Regions from separate parts of the Sphingomonas bisphenolicum genome, predicted to be linked through region 2. Evidence: riboswitches for the same ligand, from Rfam matches in the RefSeq annotation. Region 2 holds a riboswitch; the other holds the start of a gene.
What was found. A riboswitch is a leader RNA that binds a small molecule or an ion and turns the genes downstream of it on or off. The one in region 2 is predicted to bind thiamine pyrophosphate.

Region 1: linked by a shared signal. The riboswitch ahead of SBA_RS02480 (DUF2065 domain-containing protein) and the one ahead of SBA_RS07205 (TonB-dependent receptor) in region 2 are both predicted to bind thiamine pyrophosphate.

What each region holds. Positions count from the first base shown of each region.
Region 1 is NZ_AP018817.1:515,529-522,437, forward strand. Features, by position in the region: gene SBA_RS02470 (DUF2199 domain-containing protein) at 1-159, opposite strand, end outside; gene thiC (phosphomethylpyrimidine synthase ThiC) at 159-2,132, opposite strand; gene SBA_RS02480 (DUF2065 domain-containing protein) at 2,144-2,551, opposite strand; TPP riboswitch at 2,606-2,716, opposite strand; gene SBA_RS02485 (hypothetical protein) at 2,755-3,063, shown strand; gene SBA_RS02490 (prolyl oligopeptidase family serine peptidase) at 3,075-5,195, shown strand; tRNA gene SBA_RS02495 (tRNA-Met) at 5,576-5,652, opposite strand; rRNA gene rrf (5S ribosomal RNA) at 5,730-5,844, opposite strand; rRNA gene SBA_RS02505 (23S ribosomal RNA) at 5,987-6,909, opposite strand, start outside.
Region 2 is NZ_AP018817.1:1,426,590-1,449,824, reverse strand. Features, by position in the region: gene SBA_RS07235 (helix-turn-helix domain-containing protein) at 1-374, shown strand, start outside; gene SBA_RS07230 (glycosyltransferase) at 434-1,612, shown strand; gene SBA_RS07225 (molybdopterin oxidoreductase family protein) at 1,609-3,261, opposite strand; gene modA (molybdate ABC transporter substrate-binding protein) at 3,354-4,124, shown strand; gene modB (molybdate ABC transporter permease subunit) at 4,124-4,822, shown strand; gene SBA_RS07210 (ATP-binding cassette domain-containing protein) at 4,812-5,426, shown strand; TPP riboswitch at 5,537-5,646, shown strand; gene SBA_RS07205 (TonB-dependent receptor) at 5,681-7,975, shown strand; gene SBA_RS07200 (phosphotransferase enzyme family protein) at 7,978-9,108, shown strand; gene pnuC (nicotinamide riboside transporter PnuC) at 9,108-9,668, shown strand; gene SBA_RS07190 (HAD-IIB family hydrolase) at 9,852-10,601, opposite strand; gene SBA_RS07185 (hypothetical protein) at 10,851-11,183, shown strand; gene SBA_RS07180 (class I SAM-dependent methyltransferase) at 11,288-12,034, shown strand; gene SBA_RS07175 (hypothetical protein) at 12,301-13,158, shown strand; gene SBA_RS07170 (GSCFA domain-containing protein) at 13,151-14,230, shown strand; gene SBA_RS07165 (right-handed parallel beta-helix repeat-containing protein) at 14,254-15,264, shown strand; gene SBA_RS07160 (mannose-1-phosphate guanylyltransferase/mannose-6-phosphate isomerase) at 15,697-16,818, shown strand; gene SBA_RS07155 (glycosyltransferase) at 17,703-18,665, shown strand; gene SBA_RS07150 (hypothetical protein) at 18,760-19,869, shown strand; gene SBA_RS07145 (glycosyltransferase) at 20,065-22,335, shown strand; gene SBA_RS07140 (glycosyltransferase) at 22,342-23,235, shown strand, end outside.

The DNA of each region.
Region 1 (6,909 bases), 920 kb from region 2:
GGGCCATGGATCGGGCGCGTGCGCTGCTAAGTCGAACGGCCAACGATGTTCCTGATCGCACGAGCCACAGAGCCAGCGCCCCTTCTGCAATTGTTCAGATGACGTCGAAGCGCGAGCGAGGCGCAGAATATTCCACATATGCTGCGCCCAGTTCGGCATCAATCATGCTCCCTGCCGCCAGCACCCATATAGAGCTCGCTGCCATTGTCCTTGAAGACCTTGCTCATCTCTTCCATGCCCTTGAGCGCGGCGGCCTTGCTGGCGGCGGCGGTTTCTGCGCCGGTGGGGCCGGTGGCGATGAAGCCTTCGACATTCTGGTTCTGCTTGGCGGCGAAGTCGCGGACGTCCTGGCTGATCTGCATCGAGCAGAATTTGGGGCCGCACATCGAACAGAAATGCGCGCTTTTCGCGCCTTCGGCGGGGAGCGTCTGATCGTGATATTGTTCCGCCGTTTCGGGGTCGAGCGACAGGTTGAACTGGTCGCGCCAGCGGAATTCGAAGCGGGCGCGGCTGAGCGCGTCGTCGCGAACCCTGGCGGCGGGGTGGCCCTTGGCCAGATCGGCGGCATGGGCGGCGAGCTTGTAGGTGACGACGCCGACCTTCACATCGTCGCGGTCGGGCAGGCCCAGATGCTCCTTGGGCGTGACGTAGCAGAGCATCGCCGTGCCGTACCAGCCGATCATCGCAGCGCCGATGCCCGACGTGATATGGTCGTAGCCCGGCGCGATGTCAGTGGTGAGCGGCCCAAGCGTATAGAAGGGCGCTTCGCCGCAGACCTGCAACTGCTTGTCCATATTCTCCTTGATCTTGTGCATGGGCACATGGCCCGGCCCTTCGATCATGACCTGCACATCCTGTTTCCAGGCGCGGTGGGTCAGTTCGCCCAGCGTGTAGAGTTCGGAGAATTGCGCTTCGTCATTGGCGTCGGCGATCGATCCGGGGCGCAGGCCGTCGCCCAAGGAATAGGCGATGTCATAGGCCTTCATGATCTCCGTGATCTCGTCGAAATGCTCGTAGAGGAAGCTTTCCTTGTGATGGGCGAGGCACCATTTCGCCATGATCGATCCGCCGCGCGAGACGATGCCAGTGACGCGCCTGGCCGCCATCGGGATATAGGCGAGGCGCACGCCCGCATGGATGGTGAAATAATCGACGCCCTGCTCCGCCTGCTCGATCAGCGTGTCGCGGAATATGTCCCATGTCAGGTCTTCGGCGACGCCACCGACCTTTTCCAGCGCCTGGTAGATGGGGACGGTGCCGATCGGGACGGGCGAGTTGCGCAGGATCCATTCGCGCGTGTCGTGGATGTTGCGCCCGGTGCTGAGGTCCATGACCGTGTCCGCACCCCAGCGGATCGACCAGACCAGCTTGTCGACTTCGCTCGCCACGTCGGACGCGACGGCGCTGTTGCCGATATTGGCGTTGATCTTGACCAGGAAATTGCGGCCGATCGCCATCGGCTCGGATTCGGGATGGTTGATGTTGTTGGGGATGATGGCGCGGCCGCGGGCGATTTCGTCGCGGACGAATTCGGGCGTCACATAATCGGGGATGGACGCGCCAAAGCTTTCGCCGTCGCGGACATAGGATGCGAGTCGGGCGCGGCCAAGATTTTCGCGTTCCGCCACATATTCCATTTCCGGCGTGATGATGCCGCGGCGGGCATAATGCATCTGGGAGACGTTGGCGCCGGGCCTGGCGCGCAGCGGGCGCTTGACGAGGTTCGGGAAGGGCTGGACGCGTCCATTTCTGGATTCCGTCACCGTCGAGACTGTGCCGGTGGCGCTGCGATCCGGGCCTTTGAGGCCATTATCCTCCGGCTTGATTGCGCGGGCGGCATATTCCTCGACATGGCCGCGGGCCATGATCCAGTCGCGCCGCAACTGGGGCAGTCCCGCCATGATGTCGATGCGGACATCGGGATCGCTATAGGGGCCGGACGTGTCGTAGACGCGCACCGGCGGCTCGCCGCTGCCCGGTTCCAGATGGATTTCGCGCATCGCGACCTTCAGCGGGCCGACATGGATCTTCTTCGACCCCCGGATGGGGCCGGTGGTGACTTTCATAGCGGCCTGCCGGCCGGTGGAGCCTTCGGCTTCGGGCATTTCGGTGCGGGCGGCGACATCTGCCATGAGGATACCTTTCAGACGGAAAGTGTGGCGCGGCCGGTGAGGCCCGCAAGGAAGAGGAGAAGGCCGAGTATCAGGGCGATCAGCGCCCAGGTGCGGATGAAATTCGTCGACCAGTGGCCGATGCGGATCAGCGGACCAGGTACGGCCAGCAAGGTCGCGCCTTCGATCAGGGCGACATAGCCGATCAGGCTGACGATAATGGCGAGCGGGTCGGTCCAGATGCTGTGGATCAGCACCAGCGTGCCGCCGACGGCGAAGACGGCGAAGCCCAGCGCCACGACCAGCCCCGGCGACCGGTTGAGATCGTCCATTACCGCGCGCCAGCGCTGCGGACTGGCAAGCCCGCCCAGGCCGATGACAATCATGTAGAGGCCGATAATTTCGGCCAGGCGCAGCGTCAGAACGGAAATCGTATCCATGGGCCGCCTCTCTTCGTCTCTTTTCAAGGACGCGGGGCGGGTGCGGTCTGCTGGTTACACAAGCCGTTCCCTCCCTACGCCGGTCTCAACCAGATCAGGTTCAACGGGTCGTGGCCACATCAGCCACCTCTCAACCGCCTGTGCGCGGTCCCCCGGGGATGCTGGACAGGGTAAGGACTAAACGGCACAAGGTCCAGCACCATATGTTCGATCACCCATCCTCCGACCGGCCTGGTCCCGATCTGTCGACCAAGGCTGGCCGCAAGGCGTGGCGGCACGAGATGCGGATGGTGGCGGTGCGGCCGCGCCGCTGGGGACTGTGGCTGCTGACGCTGGGTTTCCTGCTGGTGATGGCCCCTGCCGCCTTCGGCCTGCACAGCCTATGGGGCTGGTCGCCCAGTTTCATCGGGAGCCTGTTGATGCTGGCGGCGTTACCCCTGTTGATAGCGAGCGCGGTGTTGCGGGCGCGCTATATGAAGGGGCGATCGACATTGCCGGGGGACAAGCACTGATGAAAAAGAGGATGACGCTGTTGGTGACTGCGGCTTTGTTGACCGGCGCCGGCGCGCCCCCTTCGACTGTTTCGGCCCCTGCCCCGGCGGATGACCCGTTCCTATGGCTGGAGGATTGGACCGGCCCGCGCGCGATGCAATGGGTGGAGGCGGAGAATAAGGCGACGGTCTCGACCTTGCAGGGCGATCCGCGCTATGCCGGTTACTTCAAGGACGCGCTGGCGATCGCATCGGCCAAGGACCGGATCGCCATGCCGATGCTGATCCACGGCCGGGTCTATAATGTCTGGCGCGACACCGATCATCCGCAGGGCATATGGCGCTATACCAGCGAGGCTGATTATGCGACCGACGCGCCGCGCTGGACGACGGTGCTGGACCTGGACGCGCTGTCGAAGGCCGATGGCAAGAAGTGGGTGTGGAAGGGCGCGTCCATCCTGGACCCCGACGAGCGGCTGGCGCTGATCCATTTGTCCGATGGCGGCGAGGATGCCGTGACCTTGCGCGAGTTCGATCTGGTGACCGGGCAGTTCGTGGAGGGCGGGTTCGCCATTCCCACCTCCAAACAGAATGAGGACTGGCTGGACAAGGACACGATCCTGCTCGCCCGCGATTGGGGCGCCGATGCACAGGGGGGCAGCATGACGGCGTCGGGCTATCCCTTCGTGGTGAAGACATTGAAGCGCGGGCAGCCGCTGTCCGCCGCACAGGAAATCTATCGCGGCGCGCCCAGCGATCAGGTCGGGACGTTTCCCATGGTCCTGTCTGATGGCGGGGGCAATCGCGCCGCTTTCCTCTATCGCGGCGTCACCTTCTTCGGCAACGAAACCTATCTCGTCACCGCCGATGGCGTGAAGAAGCTCCCCCTGCCGGCCAAGAGCCAGTTGCAGGGCATGGTACAGGGTCAGGTGCTGATCCAGACCAGTCAGGACTGGGCCAGCGGCGGGGTGACCGTCCCGACGGGATCGCTGGCGGCGGTGCCGTTGAAGGCGCTGCAATCCGGCGAGACATTGAAGCCGCAGATTCTGTTCGCGCCCAATGCGCGCCAGTCGATCGATGGGGTGACGGCGACAAAGGATCGGGTGATCCTGGCCATCAACGACAATGTGCGCGGACGGGTGCAGGTGCTGACGCCGGGCAAGGACAGGTGGACGACCACCCCCGTCGCCCTGCCCGACAATGCGACCATCTCGATCGCGGCATCCACTCACAAGAGCGACAAGGCCTATCTGTCGGTCGCCGGCTTCCTGGCGCCGACGACGCTCTGGGCGATCGACGCGGCAAAACCCGCGCCGCGCCAGGTGAAGGCGATGCCTGCGCGGTTCGACGCCGCTGGCCTGATGGTCGATCAGTTCGAGGCGACATCGACCGACGGGACGAAAATCCCCTATTTCATCGTCCACCGCAAGGATATGAAGCCGGACGGTTCCACCCCGGCGATCATGACCGCCTATGGCGGCTTCGAGGTGCCGATGACGCCCAGCTATGCGGCGATCACCGGCAAGCTGTGGCTGGAACGGGGTAACAGTTTCGTGCTGGCCAATATCCGTGGCGGTGGCGAGTTCGGCCCGGCCTGGCATGAGGCGGGGCTGAAGACCAAGCGGCAGATCATCTATGATGATTTCGCGGCGGTGGCGCAGGATATTTTTGCGCGCAAATTATCGTCGCCCGGGAAATTCGGCATCTATGGCGGGTCCAACGGCGGCCTGTTGATGGGCGTCGAGTTCAACCAGCATCCCGACCTCTGGAACGCGGTAACGATCCAGGTGCCTTTGCTGGATATGGTGCGCTACGAGCAGATCGCGGCCGGCGCGTCCTGGGTCGATGAATATGGCAGCGTGTCGGTGCCGGAGGAGAAGGCGTTTCTGCAAAGGATTTCGCCTTATGCGAACATCCGGCGGGGGGTGAAATATCCCACGCCCTATATCTGGACGACGACCAAGGATGACCGGGTCGGGCCGCAACATGCGCGCAAGTTCGCGGCGCGGCTGAAGGATTATGGGCTGCCCTATTATTTCTATGAGGATACGGCAGGCGGCCATGCGGGCGACGCGGATATCGCGCAGGGCGCGCGGTTGCAGGCGATGCAGATGGTGTATTTCAGTCGGCAGTTGGAAGGCGCCGATCGGTGACATGGGGTCGGCGGCGGGAGATGTCCGCCGCCCGGCATGTTGGGTTGGACATGGCGCGGGCAATAAAAAACCCCGCTTTGTGGGCGGGGTTATGGGGTGCAATGGACCCCGGCCTTTGCCGGGGCCACGCAAATCTTTGCGTTCGCGTTGCTCACTGGGATGTAATCTGGTTGGGGGAGCAGGATTTATGGGCCTTTGGCCCATGGTCTTCGCCGGGCTTGCCCGGTTCCGGCTGAACGCGACCTTCAGCTTATGAGCCTGACGGGACGGCAGCACCAAAGGCAGTTCGGGTGGAACGCCGACGGCCTGATGATCCTGGGGATCATCGGGCCAGGTCGTCTGACTGCTGACGTGGGCTGTGGTTCATTGGGTGCGACCTGTGGTTGCGGGAGCAGGATTTGAACCTGCGACCTTCAGGTTATGAGCCTGACGAGCTACCGGGCTGCTCCATCCCGCGCCAGAGGCACGACCAGAGATCGCAAAAGACGTTGTGAATGGGTTTTTTTGTGTTCCGATATATGCGCGAGCTTCAATGCCTGGCGACGCCCTACTCTTCCAGTGCTTGAGCAATAGTACCATCGGCGCAGACTGGTTTCACGGCCGAGTTCGGGATGGGATCGGGTGGGTCACAGACGCTATGGTCACCAAGCAATGAAGCTGGCGCATATATGGGTTTTTGATCGATGCCGTGCACATTTTGGTTCGTATATAAACATATATCTGGGCTGGCTTAACAACCTACGATCGCTGACATGCGCTGGAGACCAGTGCTGTCGTTGATGGTGGGACTCTTAAGCGCGAATAGGACAATTAGTATCGGTTAGCTTCATGCGTTACCGCACTTCCACATCCGATCTATCAAGGTCGTGGTCTTCGACCGTCCTAAGAAATCTTATCTTGAGGGAGGCTTCCCGCTTAGATGCTTTCAGCGGTTATCCCGTCCATACATAGCTACCCAGCTGCGCTCCTGGCGGAACGACTGGTACACCAGAGGTATGTTCAACCCGGTCCTCTCGTACTAGGGTCAACTCCTCTCAAATTTCGACGCCCACGGCAGATAGGGACCAAACTGTCTCGCGACGTTCTGAACCCAGCTCACGTACCACTTTAATTGGCGAACAGCCAAACCCTTGGGACCTGCTCCAGCCCCAGGATGTGATGAGCCGACATCGAGGTGCCAAACGATTCCGTCGATATGAGCTCTTGGGAATCATCAGCCTGTTATCCCCGGCGTACCTTTTATCCGTTGAGCGATGGCCCTTCCACGAGGGACCACCGGATCACTATGACCGACTTTCGTCTCTGCTCGACTTGTCAGTCTCGCAGTCAGGCGGGCTTATGCCATTGCACTCTAACAGACGGTTTCCAACCGTCCTGAGCCCACCATCGCGCGCCTCCGTTACTCTTTAGGAGGCGACCGCCCCAGTCAAACTACCCACCACAGAGGGTCCCTGTACCGGATAACGGTACGAGGTTAGACATCAGAAAACAGCAGGGTGGTATTTCACCTATGGCTCCACATCAACTGGCGTCGATGCTTCAAAGCCTCCCACCTATGCTACACAGCTCTTTCCTAATGCCACTCTGAAGTTGCAGTAAAGGTGCACGGGGTCTTTCCGTCTAACCGCGGGTACTCCGCATCTTCACGGAGAATTCAATTTCGCTGAGCATATCCTGGAGACAGTGGGGAAGTCGTTACGCCATTCGTGCAGGT
Region 2 (23,235 bases):
TGCCGGGACAAGCCGACATAGCGGTCGCCGCTTTGCTCGGGCCGGATGGCGCGCGCGCGCCGACGCGGCCGCTCGCCTTCCCATCGCCGCTTGTCTCCGACGGGATGGTCGGCGTGCATGTCAGCGCCAGTATCGGCGATTATCGCAGCGGAGACGCGATCTGGTGCCGCCGCATCGCACCCGACGAGTTTTCGGGCGCGCTCAATCGCGACATATTATTTCCCCGTCCCGCCGGCCGTTTCCTGTTCGGGCGCCTGATCGGCCGCGAAGGCGACCGCCTGCAACTGCTGCCGCTGGGCGCCGGTGCGCGGCAATTGGTGCTGACCGACCCGCCATGGGCCGCGGTGGCGGTGCAACTCGTCCGACGCCTCTAGCCAAGGCGGTACGAGGCTGCTTAACCATCCGCTAAACACTATGCTGCGAAAGAGAGGCCATGGCGCTCAACGTCCTTATGCTATCGACCCTCTTTCCCGACATCAGCCGACCCAATTTCGGCGTATTCGTGGAACGGCAGGCGCGCGAACTGGCAAGTCGGCCCGAAGCGGACGTCACCGTGGTCGCGCCCGTCGGCCTGCCGCCGTGGCCATTGTCGCTGGCGGCGCGCTATGCCCCCCTGCGCGCGCTGCCGCGCAAGGAACGCTGGCGTGAACTGACGGTCTATCGGCCGACCTTCCCCATCATCCCCAAATTCGGCGGCCGCACCAATGTCGGCGCCATGACCCGCGCCATCCTGCCCCTGGTCAAACGATTGCACGCCGAAAAGCCGTTCGACGTGATCGACGCCAGCTTCTTCTTTCCCGATGGCCCGGTGGCCCAGCGCCTGTCGAAAGCGCTGGGCATTCCCTACTCGGTCAAGGCGCGCGGTGCGGACATCCATTATTGGGGCACGCAAAGCGGCACGCGCAAGATGGTGCTGCAAGCGGCAGACGGCGCGGCGGGCCTGCTCGCCGTATCGGACGCGATGCGCCGGTCGATGGCGCGAATGGGGATCGATGCGGACAAAATCCGTGTCCATTATACGGGCGTCGACCTCGACACATTCGAGATGGGCGACCGCGATGCCGCCAAGGCCGCGCTGGATTTCAGCGGCCCGGTCCTGCTGTGCGTCGGCGCGCTCATCCCGCGCAAGGGGCAGGATCTTCTGGTGCGCGCGCTCCCCATGCTGCCGGATGTGACGCTGTTGCTGGCAGGCCAGGGCGCCTTCCGGCGCACGCTGGAAAATCTGGCGCAGGAACTGGGCGTGGAAAGGCGCATCGGCTTCCTGGGATCGGTGCCGCATCACAAACTGCCCCGTATCTATACGGCGGCCGACGTGATGGTGCTGCCGTCCGAATCCGAAGGGCTGGCCAACGCCTGGGTGGAATCGCTCGCCTGCGGCACGCCGATCGTCATCACCGACGTCGGCGGCGCACGCGAGTTGCTGGATCGGTCTGAAGCCGGTCGGATCGTCGCGCGCGAACCAGAAGCGATCGCCGAGGCGATCAGAGCGATACTGGATGCCCCGCCTGCGGCGAAAGATGTGCGAGAGGCAGCGCTGCGCTTCACCTGGACCGCCAATGGCGACACTTTGCTGGCCCATCTTCAGGCGATCGCGGGAAAAGCGGAAACCTAGTCCCAGAAGCGCAGCAGCCGGGCTCTGCCATCCGATGTCGGGAAATGGCCGCCGTCGAAGGGCACTTCCCCCCAACGCCAGGGCGTCAACTCCTGATAGGCCGGGTTTGACAATGGCGCGTGACGACGCAGGTTGAGCAGCCGCCCCGCGCCTTGATAGACCGATAGCCGGGCATGTTCGCGATAGATGTCCGCCGCTCGCTCGTAATGAAAGGCGTCGTGCCATCCCATGGCGCGCGCAATCTGCGTCACGATCCACCAACCCGGTCGCGCTTCACCCGGCAGGGCAAAAACTGACCGCTGTCGGCTGATCAGGCGATCTGCGCCGGTGATCGTGCCGTCGCGCTCCAGCAGTCCAGGCATCGGTATCGCCAGATCGATACGATCCGCCATCGCGGGATCGAGCCGGTCGCCGGCAAAGAGTGTGAAGGGACGATTGTCGGGAAAGGCATCCAGCAAGGCGGCGGGCGCATCCCCGAGCATCAGCAGCACCTTGATAAGGCCATCGCCGATCGCCTCGCGCAACGCATCTCCAGACAGGCCGGGCGTCACGACCACTCTGTCCGTCGACCAGAAACGACTGACGGAAGCCAGCGCATCTGCCGAAAAATCCCGATGCGCGGCCAAGGCCGTTGCAATGCATCCGACTTCGCGCGCGCCCATGGCGTTGGGCGCCCCGGGCAGCGCGAAAGGCGCCGCACCAGGCTGACCGATCCTGCCGGTGACGAGGTGCAGGGCCAGGATCGCCTCCGCCGCGCGCGCATCCCCGTCCCCAACGTCGGGATCGAACATTGTCACCATGCTCGGCGCGCGCGCGGACAACTCCTGAAACTCCCGTATCGCCGCGATCGGCAGGCCGGTCATGCCCGCCACCGACCATAGGTCGTGCCCCGGCCGCAGCGCCTCCCAATAGCCGTCCGGCACCGCCACATTTTTCGCGACGAACGACCGATCCAGCAAGTCTGCGTCGTGCAAGTGCAACAACAGTCCGCCCAGCAATGTGGCGACGCTGCCGGACGCCGGCGCCAGATGAAGGTCCGCAGGCAGAAGCCGCGCGCCGGGATCGGGATCGACGATGACGAGTTGCGTGCCCCTCTCCTCCCGCGCCATGGCGACCCGGTGCGCCAGCACCGGATGGCGCCGCAGCACGCCCGCACCGATTGCGAGGATCAGTTCCGCGCCATCGACATCCTCGCCGCTCGCGGGCATAACATCTTCACCGAAGGCCGCAATCTGCGCACGCGTGGCGATGTTATTCCACGGAACATCGATATGCGCCGAACCGATGAAACCCTTCATCAGCTTGTTGGCCGCGAAATAATCCTCGGTCGGCAGGTCGCCTGCGACATGGAGTGCAACACTTGCGGGACCATGCTGGGCGATGATGTCGGACAGGCGACGCGCGGCATGGGCGATCGCGCGGTCCCGGCCGACGCGCTTGCCGGCCAGCAACGGATGCAATAGCCGGCCATCCAGTCCCGTGTCAGCGGCAAGCGCCTCGCCTGCCGGACAGAGCCAGCCCATATTGGTCGGGTGAATGCGGTCGCCCTCGATGAAGACGCCCCGCGCATCGTCGTCGCTCAGGCCAGCCATGGCCCGCACGCCACAGCCCATGGCGCATCGGCCGCATAGCGTTTTAATTGCCGTCATCATCGCGCATGTAACCGATCGGGATGTCGGGAAAAAGATCGCAAAGCGCGTTCGCGGTTGAGTTGCCCGACGATGCGGCGCAAAAAGGCCGCATGATGCGCGCTCTCCTTCGATCCTTCGCCGCTATGCTCATTCTGGCGCTGTCCAACCCGGCCGGCGCCGCGAATGAACGCGGCCCGCTGGTGCTGGCCGCCGCCAGCTTGCAGGATGTGCTCGCGGTTGCGGCGGTCGAATGGGCGCGACAGGGGCATCCGCAGCCGATCCTCTCCTTCGCCGGTTCATCCGCACTGGCGCGTCAGATTCGGGCCGGGGCGCCAGCCGACCTGTTCGTTTCCGCCGACGAGGATTGGATGGACGTCGTCGAGAAGGCAGGCTCGGTCCAGGCCGGCACGCGGGCGGACATCGCCGGCAATCGGCTGGTCCTGGTCTCCCCCCTCCGTCAGCCGGTACGGCTGACGATAGGTCGGGACATGCCGATCGCCAAGACGCTGGGTTCGTCGCGGCTCGCCATGGCCGACCCGGACAGCGTGCCAGCCGGCAAATATGGCAAGGCCGCGTTGACGACGCTTGGTGTCTGGTCGGCGGTAGCGCCCAAAGTCGTGCGTTCGGAAAATGTCCGCGCCGCGCTGGCCCTGGTAGAGCGCGGCGAAGCGCGGCTCGGCATCGTCTATGCGACCGACGCGCGCGCGTCGCGCAAGGTGCAGATCGTGGGGATCTTCCCGCCCGCCAGCCACCCGCCTATCCGCTATCCCGTTGCCCGGCTCAAGAACAGCCGGCACGCTGATGCCGACGGGTTCCGCCGCTTCCTGCTTTCGCCCAAGGGGCGCGCCGTGCTGACGCGCTACGGCTTCACCGCGCCTTGATCGCCCCCCTGTCGCCTGACGAATGGATCGTCCTGGCCCTGTCGCTCAAGGTCAGCCTGGTCGCCGTCGCCTTGAGCCTGCCGATCTGCTTCTTCCTCGCCTGGATATTGTCGCGCTGGCATTTCCCGGGAAAATTGCTGGTCGACGCGCTGGTCCATCTGCCGCTGGTGCTGCCGCCCGTGGTAACCGGATGGCTGCTCCTGTTGCTGTTCGGCATGAACGGACTGATCGGGAGTTGGTTATCCCAAGTGCTGGGCGTCACGTTGTTGTTCCGCTGGACCGGCGCAGCGCTCGCTGCCGCCATCATGGCGGTGCCGTTAATGGTGCGGGCTATCCGCCTGTCGATCGAGGCGATCGACGGGCGGCTGGAGTGTGCGGCTGCGACCCTGGGCGCCTCGCGGATGCGGATTTTCCTCACCATTTCTTTGCCGCTGGCGCTGCCCGGCGTGCTGGCCGCGGTCGTGCTGGGCTTCGCCCGGTCGCTGGGCGAATTCGGGGCAACGATCACCTTCGTGTCCGACGTGCCGGGAGAAACCCGCACCCTGCCCATCGCCATTTACGCCGCCATGCAGATGCCGAATGGGGAGCCGATCGTCACCCGCTTCGCCATAATATCGATCCTGCTGTCGCTCGGCGCGTTGATGCTATCGGAAATATTGGTGCGGCGGATCGCGCGGGGAGGACGTCATGTCATTTGACATCGACGTCAAACGAACGGTCGGAGGGCGATCGATCGCCTTATCCTGCAGCACGGAATCTCCGCTGGTAGCGCTGGTCGGCCCATCCGGCGTTGGCAAGACCAGCGTCCTCGATATGGTCGCCGGGATCGCCTCGCCCGACCGGGGCCGCATCGCCGTAGCCGGACAGACCTTGTTTGACAGCGACGCCGGGATCGACATCCCCGCCGCGCAACGGCAGGCCGGATACGTCTTTCAGGATCGTCGCCTGTTCCCCCATATGCGCGTGCGCGCCAACCTGGCATATGGCCGGCGCGCTGCCACCACGATGAACATGGACGATGTGCTCGCCTTCCTGGGCATCGGACATCTGCTCGACCGATGGCCGCACAGCCTGTCCGGCGGTGAGGCGCAGCGCGTAGCCATCGGGCGGGCCTTGCTATCCGGTCCGCGCTTTTTGTTGCTGGACGAACCCCTGTCGTCGCTCGATCGTGACCGCAAGGCGGATATTCTGGACGCGATCGACCAGATCCGTGGACGCAGCCCGATCCCGATCCTCTACGTCACGCACGATATCGGCGAAGCCGAGCGGCTTTCCGCGCTGGTCGTGACCATGCGCGAATAGCATTAGGCCTGTTCCTACTCTCCTGCGACAGCCGCATCCTGCCTGTTTCGCCATAACCAAGCCGTTGTCGACCGATAGGCCTTTCCACGTCGCCTTCCGCATATTAGAGGGGCGCATCCCCGGGGGGCCGCTCATGCGCGGCTGAGAGGTGGTCAGCAGACCACGACCCGCTGAACCTGATCCGGCTGATACCGGCGTAGGGAGGGCAAAGCGGCGTGTCTGCTAGTCCCTCCATGTGGAGTGGACGCGTGACGATGACGATTGCATTTATCCCTGTTGGCCGTGCGGCGCTGGCGACCGCGCTGATCTTTTCTTCCAATATCGCATGGGCGGCGGAGGCCGACGAGCCGGGTCGCGCGACCATAGAGGTCATAGGCTATCCCGATCCCCAAGGGTTGCTGCCCGACCAGAGCGCGCCCAAGGCGGTCAGTTCGATCGCCGAAGCCTTCATCAACAAACAGGCGCCGACGCTCAACGCCTTCCAGCTCGTCAACCTGCTGCCCGGCGCGAATGTGTCGTCCAGCGATCCCTATGGCCTGTCCGCCACCTCCAGCCTGACGCTGCGGGGTTTGGGGCAGGATCAGATCGGCGTGCTGCTGGAAGGCGCGCCGCAGAACGACATCGGCTATTATTACGCCTATCCCTCGCAATTCGCCGACGCCGAAAATGTGCGGCAGATCGCGCTGGCGCAGGGCGCGGCGGACATCGATGCACCGGTCGTTGCGGCGGCGGGCGGCACGCTGTCGCTGACGCTGGCCGATCCCAAGGCGGATATGGGCGGACTGCTCAATCTGTCGGTCGGTTCCTATGACCAGCGGCGCGCCTTCCTGCGGTTCGACACCGGGGAGATCGGGCAGAGCGGCCTCAAGGCGTTCGTCTCCTACTCCAACAACCGCGCGGATAACTGGCGCGGGGCGGGCTTTGACAAGCGCCAGCATATCGACGCGAAGCTGCTGCACGAATGGGGGGAGGGCAACCGCGCGAGCCTGGCCGTCTCCTATAATGACGCCATCACCTCCACCTATCCCAGCCCCACCATGGCGGACTGGAAGGCCAATGGGCGTGGCTTCAACTTCACCCAACGATACAGCGAAGGCGACACCAGCTATTGGCGGCTTTATCGCGCCCCGTTCCGCAACCTCTATTTCGCCGCGCCGGTGCATCTGCAACTGAGCGACGGGCTGACCTTCGACAGCAGCGCTTATCTGCAAATGGGTCACGGCAATTCGCCTTACGGCACGCAACTCGCCACCACCGGCAATTATCTGGGCACGGAAGAACTGACGCAGCCGATCGCGCTGCCGGGCGCGGTGGACGGCGTGGCGACCGTGCTGGGCAACTGGACCGGCAAGCAGCGGCGCGTCGGCGATGTGAGCAAGCTGACGGTGCAGGCGGGCGTCCACACCATCACCGCAGGCCTGTGGTTCGACTATGGCACCGACCGCGTGACCCAAAGCTATACCTCGATCGATGCGAGCGGGCGGCCAGTCGATGTCTGGGGCTATCAGGACAAGGCGATCCGCACCGCCGATGGGCGGCTGCTCGCCTATGAAAATCAGCGGACCGTGACCGTGACCAAGGGCTTCTTCCTCGCGGACAGCATTGCGGTTACGCCGCGCCTGACCGTCGATATGGGGTTCAAGGGCGTCAGCCTGCTGCGCAATGGCCGCAACTATCTGCCGGGGCCGCAGTCCAAAGTGCATGTCGACAGCTTCGCCGCCTTGCCCCGCGCGGCGGTTCATTACCGGCTGGACGATCGGCAGCAATTGTTCGCCAACATCACCACCAATTTCCGCACGCCCAACGAGTTCGCGCTCTACAACAGCTATTATGGTGGCGAACTGGTCAGCCAGGGCACCGGCGCGCTCAAGAATGAAACTAGCGTCTCGCAGGAACTGGGCTATCGCTATATCGGCCCCAACCTGTCGCTTTCGCTGACCGCTTTTCACTATCGGTTCCGCAACCGGCAAGTCGCAACAGTGGTCAATAGCGGCGGGGCGCTGGTCAATTCGACCATCAATGGCGGCAGCCAGACCGGCTACGGGTTGGATGGCGAGATCGACTATCGCCCGGCCAAGGGGTTCAGCCTCTATGCCTCGGGCGAATATCTGCACACGCGGCTGAACGACGATCTGCTGGTGGGTGGCGATCTGTTGCCGACCAAGGGCAAGCACGCCGTCAGCAGCCCGCGCGTCCAGTTCGCCGTCGGCAGCACCTATGATGACGGTCGCCTGTTCGGCAGCACCGCGCTCAAATATGTCGGCCGCCAATATGCGACCTTCATGAATGATGAGAGCATCAAGGGCTATGCCACGCTGGACCTGGCGATCGGCGTGCATCTGGCCGGTCTGATCGACGCGAACGCCATGGACCTGCGCCTGAACGCGATCAACGTCACCAACCCGCGCGTCCTGTCGGGCGTATCGGCGATCAGCAGCAATGCGCGCGATACGATCGGCCGCAACGGTACGCTGATCGCGGGTTCCGCCCCCAGCTATTATATCGGCAGCGGACGCGCGTTCGTGGCGACGCTGTCGCGGGCCTTCTGACCATGAGCGGCGGCCATCGCGTGCATGGCATGGGAACGGCGCTCGAAGCGCCGACATGGCCGGCCGTCACGCGGGCCGAGGCGGAAGTCGTGCTGGATCGCTTTCCCGATGCGGGGCGACTGATCGATCTTCGCTGGCATTCGCCGCGCCCCTTTTCGGCGGCGACGCTGATCGACACCGACCGGGGCGCCTATTTCCTCAAGCGCCATCATCAACGGCTCCGCACGCCTGCCGCGCTGGCGGAGGAACATGGGTTCATGGCGCATCTGCGGGCGGCAGGCCTTTCGGTGCCCGATGTCATGGCGGCGGCGGACGGCGCGCGCGCCATCGCGCTGGGCGCATGGACCTATGAACTGCACGGCGATGCGCCGGGCATCGACCTGTACCGCGACCGGCTGTCCTGGACGCCGTTCCTGACGCCGGGCCATGCCTGTGAAGCCGGTGCGGCGCTGGGACGGCTGCACCGCGCCGCGCAGGATTTCACGGCACCGGCGCGCGGCGACCATCCGCTGATCGCCAGCTTCACCATCCTGCCCGCCCGCGATCCTCTGGCGGCCGCTAACGCCTATGTCGCAGCCCGTCCGGCGCTTGCGCGCTATCTGGCGGCCAAGCCCTGGAGGCAGACATTGGCGCGCCTGTTCGCAGCGTTGGGCGAAGGACTTGCCGAGCGGCTGGCTGGGCAGGCACCGCTCTGGACTCATGGAGACTGGCATCCGTCCAATCTCCTCTGGTCGACGGATGGCAAGGTCGACACCATCTTCGATTTCGGACTGGCGACGCGCACCTGCGCCCTCTACGACCTCGCCACCGCGATCGAGCGCACCGCGTTCCGATGGCTGGACATGGGGCAGGACGACGCGCTGGGGGATGTCGATGCAGCCATGGCGATCCTGGCCGGCTATCGGACGATGATGCCGCTCGGGCGCGCCGATGTGGACGCGCTCGTGCATCTCCTGCCGCTGGTCCATGTGGAATTCGCCCTGTCGGAAATCGACTATTTCGCCGGCATCGTCGGCGATCCCGATCAGGCGCTTGTCGCCTGGCGGGATTATCTGATCGGCCACGCCGACTGGTTCCTGTCCGCACCGGGACAGGATTTTCTGCATCGGTTCGCACAAGAGGCGATGGCCTGATGTCGATGCTGGAGATCGTCGCCGTCGCCGTCAGCTTCATCGGCATATGGCTCACGGCGAAACGACGCATGCTGTGCTGGCCGGTCAATCTGCTGGCCTGCGCCCTCTATTTCAAGATTTTCCTCGACGTCCGCCTCTATGCCGACATGCTGTTGCAATCGCTGTTCGGCGTCGCGATCCTCTATGGCTGGCTGCGCTGGGCGCGGGGCCGGGACGATGCCGGAGAGGTGGTGGCGATGCCTCTCCCGCCCACGCGGGCCGCCGCTAATCTGGCTGCCGGCGCGATCGGCGCCATCGCCATCGGCTGGTTCATGCATCGCTTCACCGATGCGGCGCTGCCCTGGATGGATGCGGCGCTCAGCAGTTTCAGCCTTGTTGCCCAATATTGGACCGCGCGCCGCCATGCCGCGAGCTGGCTGCTCTGGATTGCAGTGGACATCGTCTATGTCGGCATGTTCGCTTTCAAGGATTTGCGACTGACGGCCGGTCTTTATGCAGCGATGATCCTGTTGGCCGCCATAGGCTACAGACGTTGGGCGAAAGCGACAGAACGATCGTAGGAATCTGTAGGGCTGCTCTCATCGGGCTTGCGGAAGAGGCATCCGCGGCCGGCGGCACAATGGTCCACACGTGCCGCCGCCGGCGATGTCAAATTTCGGCGGCACCACGGGCAGATCCGACACGGCATAAGTCGCTGCAGGAGATAGCCGACAGGCGCTCACGAAAGAGATGAACGCCGCGCCTTACGCCTTCTGGCAGGCCACGATCGCGTCGATCACCGACAATGTTTCCTGCGGATCGCGCACACGCACTGTGTCGAGGCCCAGTTCCTTGGCCGGATAGTCGTTGCCGCCCGGAAAGATCGCGTCGCCGATGAACATCATGGCGTCGAGCGCAATGCCGCTCGCGTCGCGCAGTTTCTTAAGGCCGTAAGCCTTGTCCACGCCCTCCCGCGTGATGTCGATCGATGTCGCGCCGCCCATATTGATCGACAGGCCCGGCAGGCGCGTGCGCAGGTCTGCCTGGATCACCTTACGCTTTGCGAAATCCGGGTCCCATGTTTCCTTTGCGTGGATCGGCGCCTGCTGACCCAAAGCAGAGAAGGTAATCTGGCTGCCGCGATCCTCGATCCGTTCACCCCATGTCTGTTCGGGCACAAAGCCGGTTGCTTCCAACGACGCATCAAATGCCTCCAGGATCGCCCGCTTCTGTTCATCGTCGAATAGTTCCGCATAGACCGGCGTCCAGGCACCCTCCTGATGGGTGTAGAGCTTCGTACCCGTCGTCGGCATCAGCCACAGGCGAGACCGATCGGCCTCTCCCGGCAGGCGGCTCGCCACCTGCTTGTCGAACTGTGGCCAGTCCCCACCCGAAATCACGGCAACATGGGCGACGCCCAACAGACGGGTGAGCGCTTCGGCCATCGCGTCCCCCAATGGTTGCTTGCTCTCCGCCAGAGTCCCATCGAGATCGAACGCTATCAGTTGCTTCATGTATCAGGTTCCTAAGAGGCAGATCGCATATGCACCGGCGCCTAACATCGAAGGCTGGAGCAGGCAAGCGGCTGCAAGTTCGCCTTCATCGCCGGCCTCACATCGAGACAGAAGAAGGCTTTCTAATTGGTTTGACTTCCATATAACGTTCCGAGAACATCGGCGTCGTTGCCGCCCGGATGCCATAGCCAATGAAAATGCTGGTTCAGTGTCAACCATATGGACGCGATACGGTATGATGGCTAGTCCATGTTCGATTGCAACGATCATGCTGCAAGTCTGGGGATTTTCGTGAAAGAATTGACGGCTTTTGACTTTGACGAAGCGCCGGTCGAAATCGCACAACCCCGTACCGCTCTGCGGATGGCGTCCCAGCCCCACCGGCGCGTGCCATTTTCAAGGGCCTCGATCGCCATCATGCGCGAAAGCATCGACAAGAGGCATGGCTTTCCGTCCACTAGTGGCGCGGTTTCGCGCGAGGGCAAGGACTGCTCCATCCAAGCTTTCAGCCCGAACGGCGTGAGTGCCCCCCACCCCGGAGATAACCCATCGGTTATCGCAGCAGCAGCCCGATCGAATTGAACGCAAACTGATTTTTCCGGCCGGCAAGGCCTCCAGCGGCGCCTGGACGATTCCTCCACGGAGCAGTTGGCGGGCTTCGGATATTTTTTGAAGTGGATTCTGACATGGGCATATGGCGATTGTTGAAACGAAAAGTACGTCAGAGAGGATATGATTCCACAACAGCCTATACCCGTTATTTAAATTCCCGCCTGAAGGCGAGAAAGGGCGATCGTGAACTCGCCTTTGCCGAAGCGATCGGGGCGACCTCCATGGAATTGTTCCGGGAGCAGGGCGACGGGCATTTCAGGGTGCTGAAACACCATGGGCTTGCCGATGGCATGGCGGTCTTCGATTTAGGCTGCGGATGCGGGAGAACCGCGCAGGCGCTGCAGCGCAACGGGTGGAGCGGCACATATACCGGCACGGATGTCGTCGATGGCCTGATTGGAGAACTCAGGGAAAAATGCCCGACCTATGAAGCCTATGTGCACCGCCAGCCGACAATCCGGGCTGCATCGGGCACAATCGACATGCTTTACCACTGGTCTGTTTTCACGCATCTGTCGGTCGAAGAATGTTTTCTCTACATGGAAGACAGCTTCCGCGCCCTGAAGCCGGGGGGCAAGTTGATCTTCTCATTCCTGGAAATCAACGAACCCTTGCATGGCGTTGTTTTCGACAACCGTGTCGAAACCCTGCGCAGGGGCAATCAAAACCCGTTGCTGGACACTTTTCTCCATCGCGACTGGATTACCTTATGGGCGAAAAGGATCGGCTTCACCTCTCCACGCTTCACGGATGGCGATGACGATACGCAGCACGGCGCATTCTGGCAGACCTTGGTCGCCATGGAGAAGCCAGGCTCCTGACGAGGGCACCGACGCTAATTCGATGCCCCTCCCTGCGAGCCCCGCGGATCGCACGGAATGGAATAGTCGAAGATTGCGCCGGCCAAAATTTCGCCACGTTCGCAATCGACGCCTTGAGATCGTCGATCATATGAAGAATGGGATGTGGCGAAATCCGAACTGTGCGGTATGCGGCAATGCAGCACGAAAGCGCTGGACGAGCCTCCCTGCGGAATATATTGAGTCAGATAGCAACACATTGACTGAACTGGGAGGCAAGCATACCCGTGGCCGTCAATACTCTGGAAGCTCCGCCTTCTGAACCTGCGCCTACAGTCGGTAAGACGGTCGCCCTGCTGGTTGGCGCCAGCCATGCCAATGCTCTGAAAAGAGCGAACGAAACGTTCGAGACAGACACATCCAGTTTCGTTTTTCGCGTTTTGGCACATGGCACCGACGGGCTGCCGGGCGGCGCGACCGTCTTCCGGGCAGACGGGCAGCCAATGCTCTCGCCCATCATCCATAAAGCTTTGGCGACATATCGACGGCGCAAGCCGACCCCCAGAGTTTGGCTGGTTTCGGCACTGAGCGGCAATGAGGCCAATCGGCTGTCCCTGCTTCGCCATCCCGAACCGTTCGATTTTGTCGACCCTTTCCATCCGGGCGAGCCGGTCGATCCGACCGCCAGGTTGTTGCCCTATGACCTTCTCGTCGATGTCATGCAGCGCCATCTGGAGGGGCTTGAACGCGCATTGGGCCTGTTCGTGCGGCAGTCCGTGGAGGGCGTCGTGCAAATTGCCCCCCCGCCCCCGCTGCGCGGGGCCGAGCAGGTCCGCGGCCTGCTGTCCGAACGCACGATCAATGCGGCGCTCCGGCGGGGCGCCACCAAAGACGACATCGAGATATCGCCGGACAGTTCGCGGCTGCGCATGTGGCGCCTGGAATCCAGGGTGACCCAGGCCATTTGCGAACGCTTGGGAGTACATTATCTGGCTCCCACGAACGCGTTGATCGATGATGACGGATTTCGTGGACTCGATTCGGCCGGAGACGCAATCCACGGCAACGCCAAATGGGGTACGGCCATACTCGATGAGGCGGCGAATCTAATAAAGGCCCAGCAGGAAGGTATTGCTCATGGCTGACCGCGACAGTCATTCCACATGTCCGTTCCGCTCACTTCCAGCAGAGGCATATTGGCGAAAGGCGTTGGTGCAGACGCCAGCGAAGGATGTTAATCCCGCAAGCAAGCCCAGCTTCAGGATTGCTCAGACGGATGCGGTCGCGACGGCTGGAAGCTGTTTCGCGCAACATATCGCACGTCATTTGGTCGGCGCGGGCTATAACTATTTCATTCCCGAAAATGCGCATCCCATCGTGCCGCCTGACCTAGGGAAGAAATATAATTACGGAACGTTTTCGGCCAGGTTCGGAAACATATACACGCCGCGCCAGCTTCTGCAGCTGTTCCACCGGGCATATGGGTCGTTTCAACCGGCCGAAGATGTCTGGATCGAGGGCGATCGCTATTACGACCCTTATCGCCCCCTAATTCAGCCGCAGGGATTCCCTGACGAAGCAAGTTACCTGGCGGATCGCCAGGAACATTTCGCAGCGGTCCGGCGGATGGTCGAAGAATGCAATGTTTTCGTATTTACGCTCGGATTGACCGAGGCCTGGGTATCGCGGATCGATGGAGCGGTGTTTCCCGTGTGCCCCGGTTGCGGCACAGGCACGTTCGATCCCGATCGATATGAGTTTGTGAATTTCACTGCGTCTGAAACTGCCAGCGACCTTCGTCTGGCGCTGGAATTCATTCGCGCCAAAAATCCCGACGTCCGCTTTGTCGTAACCGTATCGCCAGTGCCGCTTATCGCAACCGCCGCGCATCGCCATGTTCTGGTATCGACCACATATTCGAAAGCCGCCCTGCGGGTGGCGGCTGAAGAAGTGACGGCCGCCTTGAGCGACTGCGAATATTTCCCATCATACGAGATTATCACGGGCGCCTATAACCGTGGCGCATATTTTGACGATGATTTGCGGGAAGTGAAGCCGGAGGGCGTCGCTCATGTCATGCGTTGCTTTGCAGAAACCTTCCTTGATCGATCGGCAAAAGCGGCCTCTCCCCGTAAAGCCGGCAAAAAAGTACGGCCGATGTCGACGGTTTTGAACGACATCATCTGTGACGAAGAAACGCTTATCGCTGCCGAATGAATATATTGGCGAGGACAGATCACATGCCTTTTAATTCACGCCTGATCTGCCTTGGCCTGATGATATTATCCGTCGTATTTTTGGGCTCGACAACGGCAGTGGCAGCCTCTTCCCCTCAATCATTAACAATCCGTGTTGCGCCGGGCAGCGCGATCTCCACTCTTGCGGCCGGCATTGCGGAATTTCGTCGCCGCTATCGAGGCGAAGCCGAAGTCCGGATTGCGGTTGCACCGGGCGTGTATCGCAACGAAACCGTCGTACTCGATCCTTTTTCTCCCAATATCCGAAAGATTGTCATAGCCGGCAGCGGAAAGACCCCGGATCAAACCATTTTTGATGGCAGCATGGTCGCGCCGAGTTCACTTCCAAAAAGCTGGCTAAGCATAAAAGCACAATATGGCAGACCCAGTAATGTTATAATAGAAAATATAACGGTGAGAAATTACCGCCAAGCCATTATTTTCTATGGCAGCAAGCAAAACGCAGCCAAGTGGAATGGTGGAAATATAGTTCGTAATATGTCGTTTAGAAATATCGGCGTTTTCGGCAATAATCCTGGAAAAAGCTTTAGCGCCATTATTTTAGTAAATTCGAGAAATAACATTATTTCAAATAATTATTTTTTCAATATCGAGAATGTAAATAGCTGCCGAGGCATGCATTCAATATATTTAAGATCCATGTCATCAAACAACAGGATTGAAAACAACATATTCGAAAAGGGTTGCGGCGATCAAATCAAATTCAGAGATGCTTCAAACAACAATATTGTCTCTGATAATACATTCATAAATCAGTCTGGATTTGCTCTCGCAGTCGATTCTTATTGCGTGAAGGGTCGTGAAGGCTGCGCTACAACAGAATGCCCTTCCAAGGGCAACAGCGTCTTGCGTTCGCGTGTCAAGTCAACCGACCCCACCCTCGCGGCCCCGTCGACAGTCCGCACCGTCGGCCCAGCGGCGCAACAGCATTGCGAAGCCTCATTCTCCCCTCGTCTTTCGGGCAAACAGACCCTGCTTGAGCGTATCAACTGATTGGCATTCAAACCAAGATACTGGCTTTCACTTTGTGATGATGCGCTGCAACGCCGGAGCGTGGAGGCTCCTATTCACCAATGCGGCAGCGCCGATCACGGCCAGACGCCAAACGCCACTGGACATTAGGCGATCAAGCGACGTCCCCTGCCCTCACCGACAGGCGCAATCCCAGCGATCCATCCAATATGACAAGCATCGCTATCGCGGACGGATCGGCTTTCACCTCAAGCACTTCCGCCATGCCTCAACCCACTGCAAAAGGCCCCCACGCGCCGCCGGTCCGGCATGGTCCTGACCCAGCATAACCGCCGCGCGACGGCTCTCGTTACGGCCATCAATGTTCGGGAATGAAACAATTTTGCCCCAAAAACTAGGGCTTGCAATAGGGGGCGTATCGGTCAAAAGCTTTTGTGCAATCGGAGGATTACAGTGCCAGAGCAGCCGGTCGACAGTCACATTGCCATTCATCCCGTTATTCTTTCCGGTGGATCTGGCACGCGGCTTTGGCCGTTATCGCAATCAAAACGTCCCAAGCAGTTCATTCCGCTTATCACCGACAAGACTATGATGCAGGATACGGCGTTGCGCTTGCCCGCTCATGAAGGCTTTGCCGAGCCGATCATTGTTTCCAGCGCTGGACATGCCGACACGGTCATCGAACAGATGCGTGATATGGATATGCCGCCGAGCGCGGTTTTCCTGGAGCCCGCCGGCCGAAACACCGCGGCCGCGATCACCTTGCCGGCTCTGTGGCTGCTGGAACAGCAGGACGATGCGCTCATGCTGGTCATGCCTTCGGATCATGTCATCGCCGATGTCGACTCGTTCCGGCGGGCCATAGCCCTTGCACTGCCTGCCGCGGCCGATGGGCAACTTGTCGTATTCGGGATACACGCCGCTCATGCCGAAACCGGTTATGGATATATCGCACAAGGCGCCCCGCTTCCTGGGGTGCCGGGCGTGTATGAAGTGGCGAAATTCGTTGAAAAACCTACTCTGGCGGTAGCGGAAACATTTGTTGCGGACGGTGGATATCACTGGAACGGGGGCATTTTCCTGCTCTCGGCTCGCAGTTATATTGAAGAGCTTCGGCAATGGGCTCCTGAAGTGCTTCGCGCGTGCGCCGAAGCGCTGTCGAATGCGCGCAGGGAAAATCCGCTGGTTTATCCCGAAGCATCTGCATTCCTGTCATCGCCTGATCTATCGATCGATTATGCTGTCATGGAAAAGACACAGAAGGCGGTCGTGGTTCCCGTTGAAATGGGATGGTCGGATGTCGGGTCCTGGGAAGCTCTATGGGCGGTCCGCGACCGGGACGAGAATGGCAATTGTATAAAGGGCGCCGCGTTGACCGTGGACGCGCAGCGCAATCTTCTCTACGTCGAAGACGGTCCCCCGATCGCGGCGCTGGGTTTGGAAGACATGATTGTCGTGTCGACCGCCAGCGGTATATTGGTGATGCCCCGCAGCCGATCGCAAGACGTCAAGAAGGTGGTCGAATTGGTGAAGTCCGGCCATTTCAATGCCTCCGATCCTGCCCCGTCGCTATGATGAAGGCATGATGACGCCGAAATGCACGCATCTCGACCTCCGGGACATGGCATAGGGATGATATGGTGCGTGTGAGCCGGACAATGCACCTTATGCAAAACCACCCGAGGCCCGTTTATCGGCCGATGGCGGCGCTGATGAGGCGCAAGCGCCTGCCACGCCGTGCGGCCCTGGTTCCCCGCCTCCTGATGATCTGGCGCCAGCGCCCCGATCTTCAGGCTAGTTTCGACCTGGACCGCACAGCGGGGCGCGAGGGACTGTTCATCTGGTACCTGTTCCATGCGTATCGGGAGCTGGGCCTGCGAGGAGATGCGGACAGCCTCGCCATGGCGCCTTTGCTGAACACGCCCATCGCCAGGCTTCCACAACATACCTATCTGCCTGTGACCTGGCTGATGTGGGAGATGCGCAAACGCAGCGATATTGCTTTTCCGCCGCGGAAAACACCCGAGGGTCAGGCGCAACTATTGGCCTGGTATTTTACCAAGGGGCTAACCGATTTCCACCTCGACGAATTCCTGACGCAGCAGCAGGCCGACGCGCTTCTTTCGAAAAGGGAAGAGACGGGGAATGCGTCACGTCTCCATCATCTGATCTGGGAAAATGATCCCCAGTTGCGCGCAGCCTATGGGTCTGCCGAAGACCCCGCTTTTCTGCTCTGGTGCCGCACCTCTGGCGCAAGAGACTATCCCATACTTGCGCATAAGCGGATCGACATCGGCATACCGCCCCGCAATCGCGTCATGCCTCGCCCGTGGGGGGTCAACCTGATCGGCCATGCGCTCAGCCGGTCGGGCTTGAGCGAGGATATACGCATGGCCGCGCTATCCTTGACGAGCGCGGACATTCCCTTCTCGATCTACAATGTCGCCCCTGGCGCGCATATGGAAGAGGACGATAGCCAGCTACGGGATGCCTATTCGAAAGAGCTGCCTTATTCGGCAAACCTGTTTTGCATGACCGGCATGACGACGGTCACCTCGGTCATTAACGATCGCGCCCTGGGAGATGGTAGCCGGCGCTATATCGGGATGTGGCCGTGGGAGCTGGAGGAGTGGCCACCCTTCTGGTCACATGCCTATCAAACGGTCGACGAAATCTGGGCGACCAGCCATTATAGCTATGCGGCATACGCACGATCGTCACCCATTCCGGTCCGCCACGTACCCATGGCCGTGTCGGTTTCCGACGGCGAGGGGAAAACCCGAACGGATTTTGGCCTGCCGAACGATCGCTTCCTGTTTCTTCATGCCTTCGACGGACTGTCATCCTTTGCGCGCAAGAATCCGTTGGGGTGCATCCAGGCGTTCCAACATGCTTTCCCCAATGCCGATGCCAAGGTCGGACTGGTGCTGAAGGGGCTGCGGGTAGCCAACGACGCCGCCTGGGCGGAAATCGAAAGGATCGCGGCGGCGGATCAGCGCATATATCTGATCACCGCGTCCCTATCTCGCCCATCTTTGCTGGATCTCTATCGCGCGGCCGACGCCTTTATATCGCTCCATCGCAGCGAAGGCTTCGGGCGCAACATCGCAGAGATGATGATGCTGAAGAAGCCGGTGATCGTCAGCGCGCATTCGGGCAATATGGATTTCACGAATTTTGATAATGCAGCGCTGGTGCCCGTCGGACTTCGGTCGCTCAAGGATGGCGACTATCCCTTCGGCCGTGGACAGCGCTGGGCGGAGCCTGACCTACGGCGCGCCGCCCAATCAATGGTCCGGATGGTGGAGGATGCCGATTGGCGCGAAACGCTGGGGCGGGCGGCACATTCCCACATCACGGCGCATTACAGTCCGCACATCGTTGGCGCGGCATGGAAGACGCTGTTGGCAGAGACCCCATGACAATGCCTCGACCTGCCCCGATCAACGGTTTGTTTGACGGTGCATTTGCCATGACCGCCATGCGACGGCACTCGCCGACATATGGGACATGGAGATGAAGAGCCTCATGCACAGATATTATGGGCGGTTCCTGCTCGCCTTGATGGCATTGAGCATGGTCTCATCGTCCAATGGAGCAACGCAAGAGAAGCCGAAAAGCGTTTCTCTCATCTTCAATCTCGACCAGGGGATGCCCAACGGCATAATCGAGAATCTGGATTTGGGCGGATTGGATCGGGCACTAGACACGGTCCAGAGTTTCGAAACCAAATACAAGGTCTATGCCCTCTATTCGCCATTGACGGCACGGACGGACAGGCTCAAGCGCGTGCTGGCCGCGACGGCACGGCATCGGATGCGGTTCATCCTCGACGTCTATTCTTCGGATGTGATAGCCATCGGGAATATTGGCACGCGCGTGCGCGCCGATGCGATCCCGCATGAAGGGCTCGCCATCTCTTTGAAAGCATTGGAGCAGATAAAGCGCGATCCGTTGATCGGGCCGTTTTTCGCTGGCATTCGCTTCCATGAAGTAGCTGCGGTGGATTTTACGGTTAAGGCGTGCCTTGATAGTAAGTCCGGGCCGAACCGGGTTGACTGGTGCGATCACTTCCAACGCAATCTACGTCAGCGGAACATTCTCCAACCGTCGAAGATCAGGCCATTTTTCGAATTTGCCAGACGCCATCGGATGATGATCCTCTGGTCCGACTGGAAGTGGGATCAAGGGACGATCGCGCAAGAAGAGCAACTGGCCACGCTTCTGGCTTCGGGGCGCTATAGCGACCTTCTCGTCCTGCAATTTGCCAACAACCTGCCCGGCGAAGCGGCACGAACCAATGACAGCGCCTGGCAAAGCTGGTTAAAGCGATATCGACCAGCGGTCGGGCATACTGTCCACGCGCTCGGCCTGTCCGATCAATCCTGGACCTGCGCCAATCAGAAAAGCTGCCCCTCATCCGTAATCATCCAGTGGATGAAACGCGGGCTGGAAGGACGAGCAACAATATTTTCCTTTGAACCGTCTTTCTATTATTTTCTTCTACCCGAAGAACAACATCCTGTGGGATATCCCAACGCTCCGCAATGGCGATCGACTTCAGGCAAGGCATCGCCTGCGCTCCGATTGCTGGCGAAGGAATTGGGGGTCGAGCGCCTCGACTGAGACCATGAAAAGGCATCCCTCGCCCCATATCGAAGCGTCGAAGCGCCCAGCCAATGACAACTCGACAACCGATTCAATACAGTTAAGAGTAACATGAACGTCGAATCAGGGTCGTAAGTCGGTCGTTGGGGAAGATCGATTAATCAAAAATCTCCCACAGCTATGTCCAAAAATGTCCTAATCTCGGGGATTTCAATGTCCAATCCACAGTTGCATACCGCTGAAGTATCGGTCAGCGTTGTGATTTCTACGCTAAATCGTGCGACGTTGCTGGAAAAATCCCTTAAGTCTCTAGAGCAGCAAAACTATTCCAACTTCGAAGTCGTAGTAGTGAACGGCCCATCCACGGATCACACGACAGATGTGCTCGACAAATATTCCGGCCGCATCGTTATCGGTGAATTGGACGAAGCAAATCTCTCGAAATCTCGGAATATTGGTATAAACCTCTCATCGGGAGAGCTGGTTCTTTTCCTGGATGATGACGCCTTCGCCGAACCGGATTGGATCGCCAACATTGTCGCGGGATATAAAGATGATGCGGTTGGCGGCGTAGGGACGCGCGTATACGATCATACCGGTTTTCGGTGGCAGATGAACCCGTTCCTCATCGACAAATATTATAACCCCAACTTCGAAGCGCAGCCGCCCTTGTGGGGGTTCGAATTCGCTGGGGCGCACACGATCCCGCATATTCTGGGTGCTTCCAGTTCCTTCAGCCGGGAAGCGTTGATGGAAATTGGCGGATTTGATGAGGAAATTGAATATTTTCTGGACGAGTCGGAGGTTTGCCGACGGATTTCAGAAACCGGGCGGAAGATTCGTTTCCTGAATGAAGGCGCGTCGGTTCATCACCAGTTTGCGCCAGGCATCACGCGCGATGAGCGGCGACTCCTGACTCATCCCTATCCCGTCGTGAAAAATAAATATTATGTCTGCTTATCCGATTGGCGACGCAACGGGGGATCGCTGAGCGACTATCTTACGCAATGCGACGACTGGCTGCAGGAATTGCGGGACGGTGCGCGCTGGCAGCTGGATCATGGCGGCATAACCCGCAAGGAATATGATTCCTTCATGCGGGATGTGGAACGCGGTCTGCATGATGGCAAGGAGCGTGCGCTGAAACAAAGCCGCAAATCGGTGGAGATCACGCCTGCGAAGCCCGAAGCATTATTGCCATTCCCGACGCAAAAACCTGCTGGCGGACGCAAAACCTTTGTGTTCATCTCTCGGGGCAACTTCCGCAAGGGCGGTGGCGGGATAGCGCGTTACATCTGGGATCTGTCGCTCGGTTTCGCCCGGCTCGGGCATGAAACGCACCTGATCACGCTGACGGACGGCCCTTCATCGGTGGAGTTTCATGACGGGCTGTGGATCCGTCATATCTCAAAAGACGCCTTGCAGAATGATGGAATCGATTCCGACGTCGCGGACGTGTTCGGCCATCTGGAATCAGGTGCTGCGAAACTGAATATCGGCTGGGCCAAGGCGGCTCATGCCGAGGTTCTGCGCTTGCGACAAGATCGCTATATCGACCTCGTCGTGGCGCCGGTGTGGGATCAGGAGGGGCTTTATTGCGTACTCGACCGCCGCCTCACCACAGTGGTTTCCATGAACACGACCTTTCGTCGCTTCGCTGATATCGAGTTCCGCAATCTGGCGCGGGCGACGATCGAGGAGCTTACGATGCTGGAAAATCTGTATGTCGGATCAGCCAGGCTGTTTCACGCGAACAGCAGTTCGTCTGCAGAGCATCTTCGTGACGATTTTCAGGTCGGACCGGATGTCAGGATCGTTCATGCCCCCCACGGCGTCGAGGACGCGCCGTCCATGTCCGCAGAAATTGCTCCAGCCCGAAAGGCCCCGACAAGGGATGGCGGGGTGAAAATTCTGTACGTCAGCCGGCTCGAAAAGAGGAAGGGGACCGATCTTTTCCTGGAGGCGGTTGCTCGTCTGGTTCGCAAGCATGGCGATGTTCAGGTGGACATAGTCGGACGGGATGGTCATGCCGATGATCCCGACCGCAGCTTGCGAACGCAATTCGAACGGATATATCCCGGCCAGACCAATGTGGTCTTTCACGGCGAATTGCCGAACGCGGCTTTGCCGGACCTATATCATGACGCCGACATTTTCTGCGTGCCGTCGCGTTACGAGTCCTTTGGCATCATCTTTATCGAAGCCATGCGTTATGGGTTGCCTGTCGTCGCACTGGATATTGGCGGCGCGCGCGACATCATCGAAAATGAAGTGACCGGCATACTTTGCGCCCGGGAAAGCAGTGCCGCCATTCAGGCAGAGCTGGAACGGCTGGTCATGGACAAGTCGCTGCGAACGCGCATCGGCAAGGCGGCGCGCAAACGGTTTCTGCAGGTCTATGAAAATGAAATCGTCATCGATCAGACGCTTGGGGAAATGCTGAGTCTGCTGAAACCCACCACGCCAGCCTCTTCTCAAGGGTGAGCCGCGATGCTGTACAATAATTATATTCCGCGCATTTCGATTATTTCGGGCATCGTCAACAAAGGCGATGCGATTAGTGAAACCATCCTTGCAGATATCGAAGCGATCGATGCGCTGTCCGCCGAAACGCGCAGGAATTTCGATGTAAAAATATTCTGCCGGGAATCTGACCTGAATGATACGCGCGTTTGCATCACCAATACATTGGATGAAGTGATCAACGACGATCATTTCAAAACGAGCGATATATATTATTTCCACTTTGGAATATTTAACGACATTCATCACGCCATGCATTCCGCCCGGCGCAATGCAAAAATGGCGATATATTTCCACAATGTGACGCAGCCGCAATTTTGCGCGCCTTCTGCGGAATGGTTGATTCATCAATCCTACCAGCAGATTGGGAATTTCCTGACCGCCGACAAGATATTCGCAGCATCGGATTTTTCGGCACGCCAGCTCGCTGGCTATGGCATGGACCTGGACATCGAGGTCGTTCCGCTGTTCGGGCCTAATCAGCCGTCGATCTCGCCGCATCTTAAAGCGATACCCGACGGCGATGATCCGATCAAACTTCTCTATTGCGGACGCTTCGCGTCGAGCAAAGGCGTCGATCAGTTACTTGAAGCGCTGATTAATGTGGACGGTCGCATTGCGCATCCGATCCATCTCACCTTGGCCGGCAAAAGACAGTTTTCCGAAAAGGGATATATCGAAAATCTAAAGCTGCTGGCTGCCAATCTCCCGAAGAACGTGAAGGTGAGCTTTGCGTTCGACCTGGACCGGGCTGACATACGGCAATTATATCTGACCTCCGATGCCTTCGTGCTGCCTTCTATGCATGAAGGTTTCGGTATGCCGGTCGTTGAGGCTTTGCTGTCGGGAACACCCGTCATT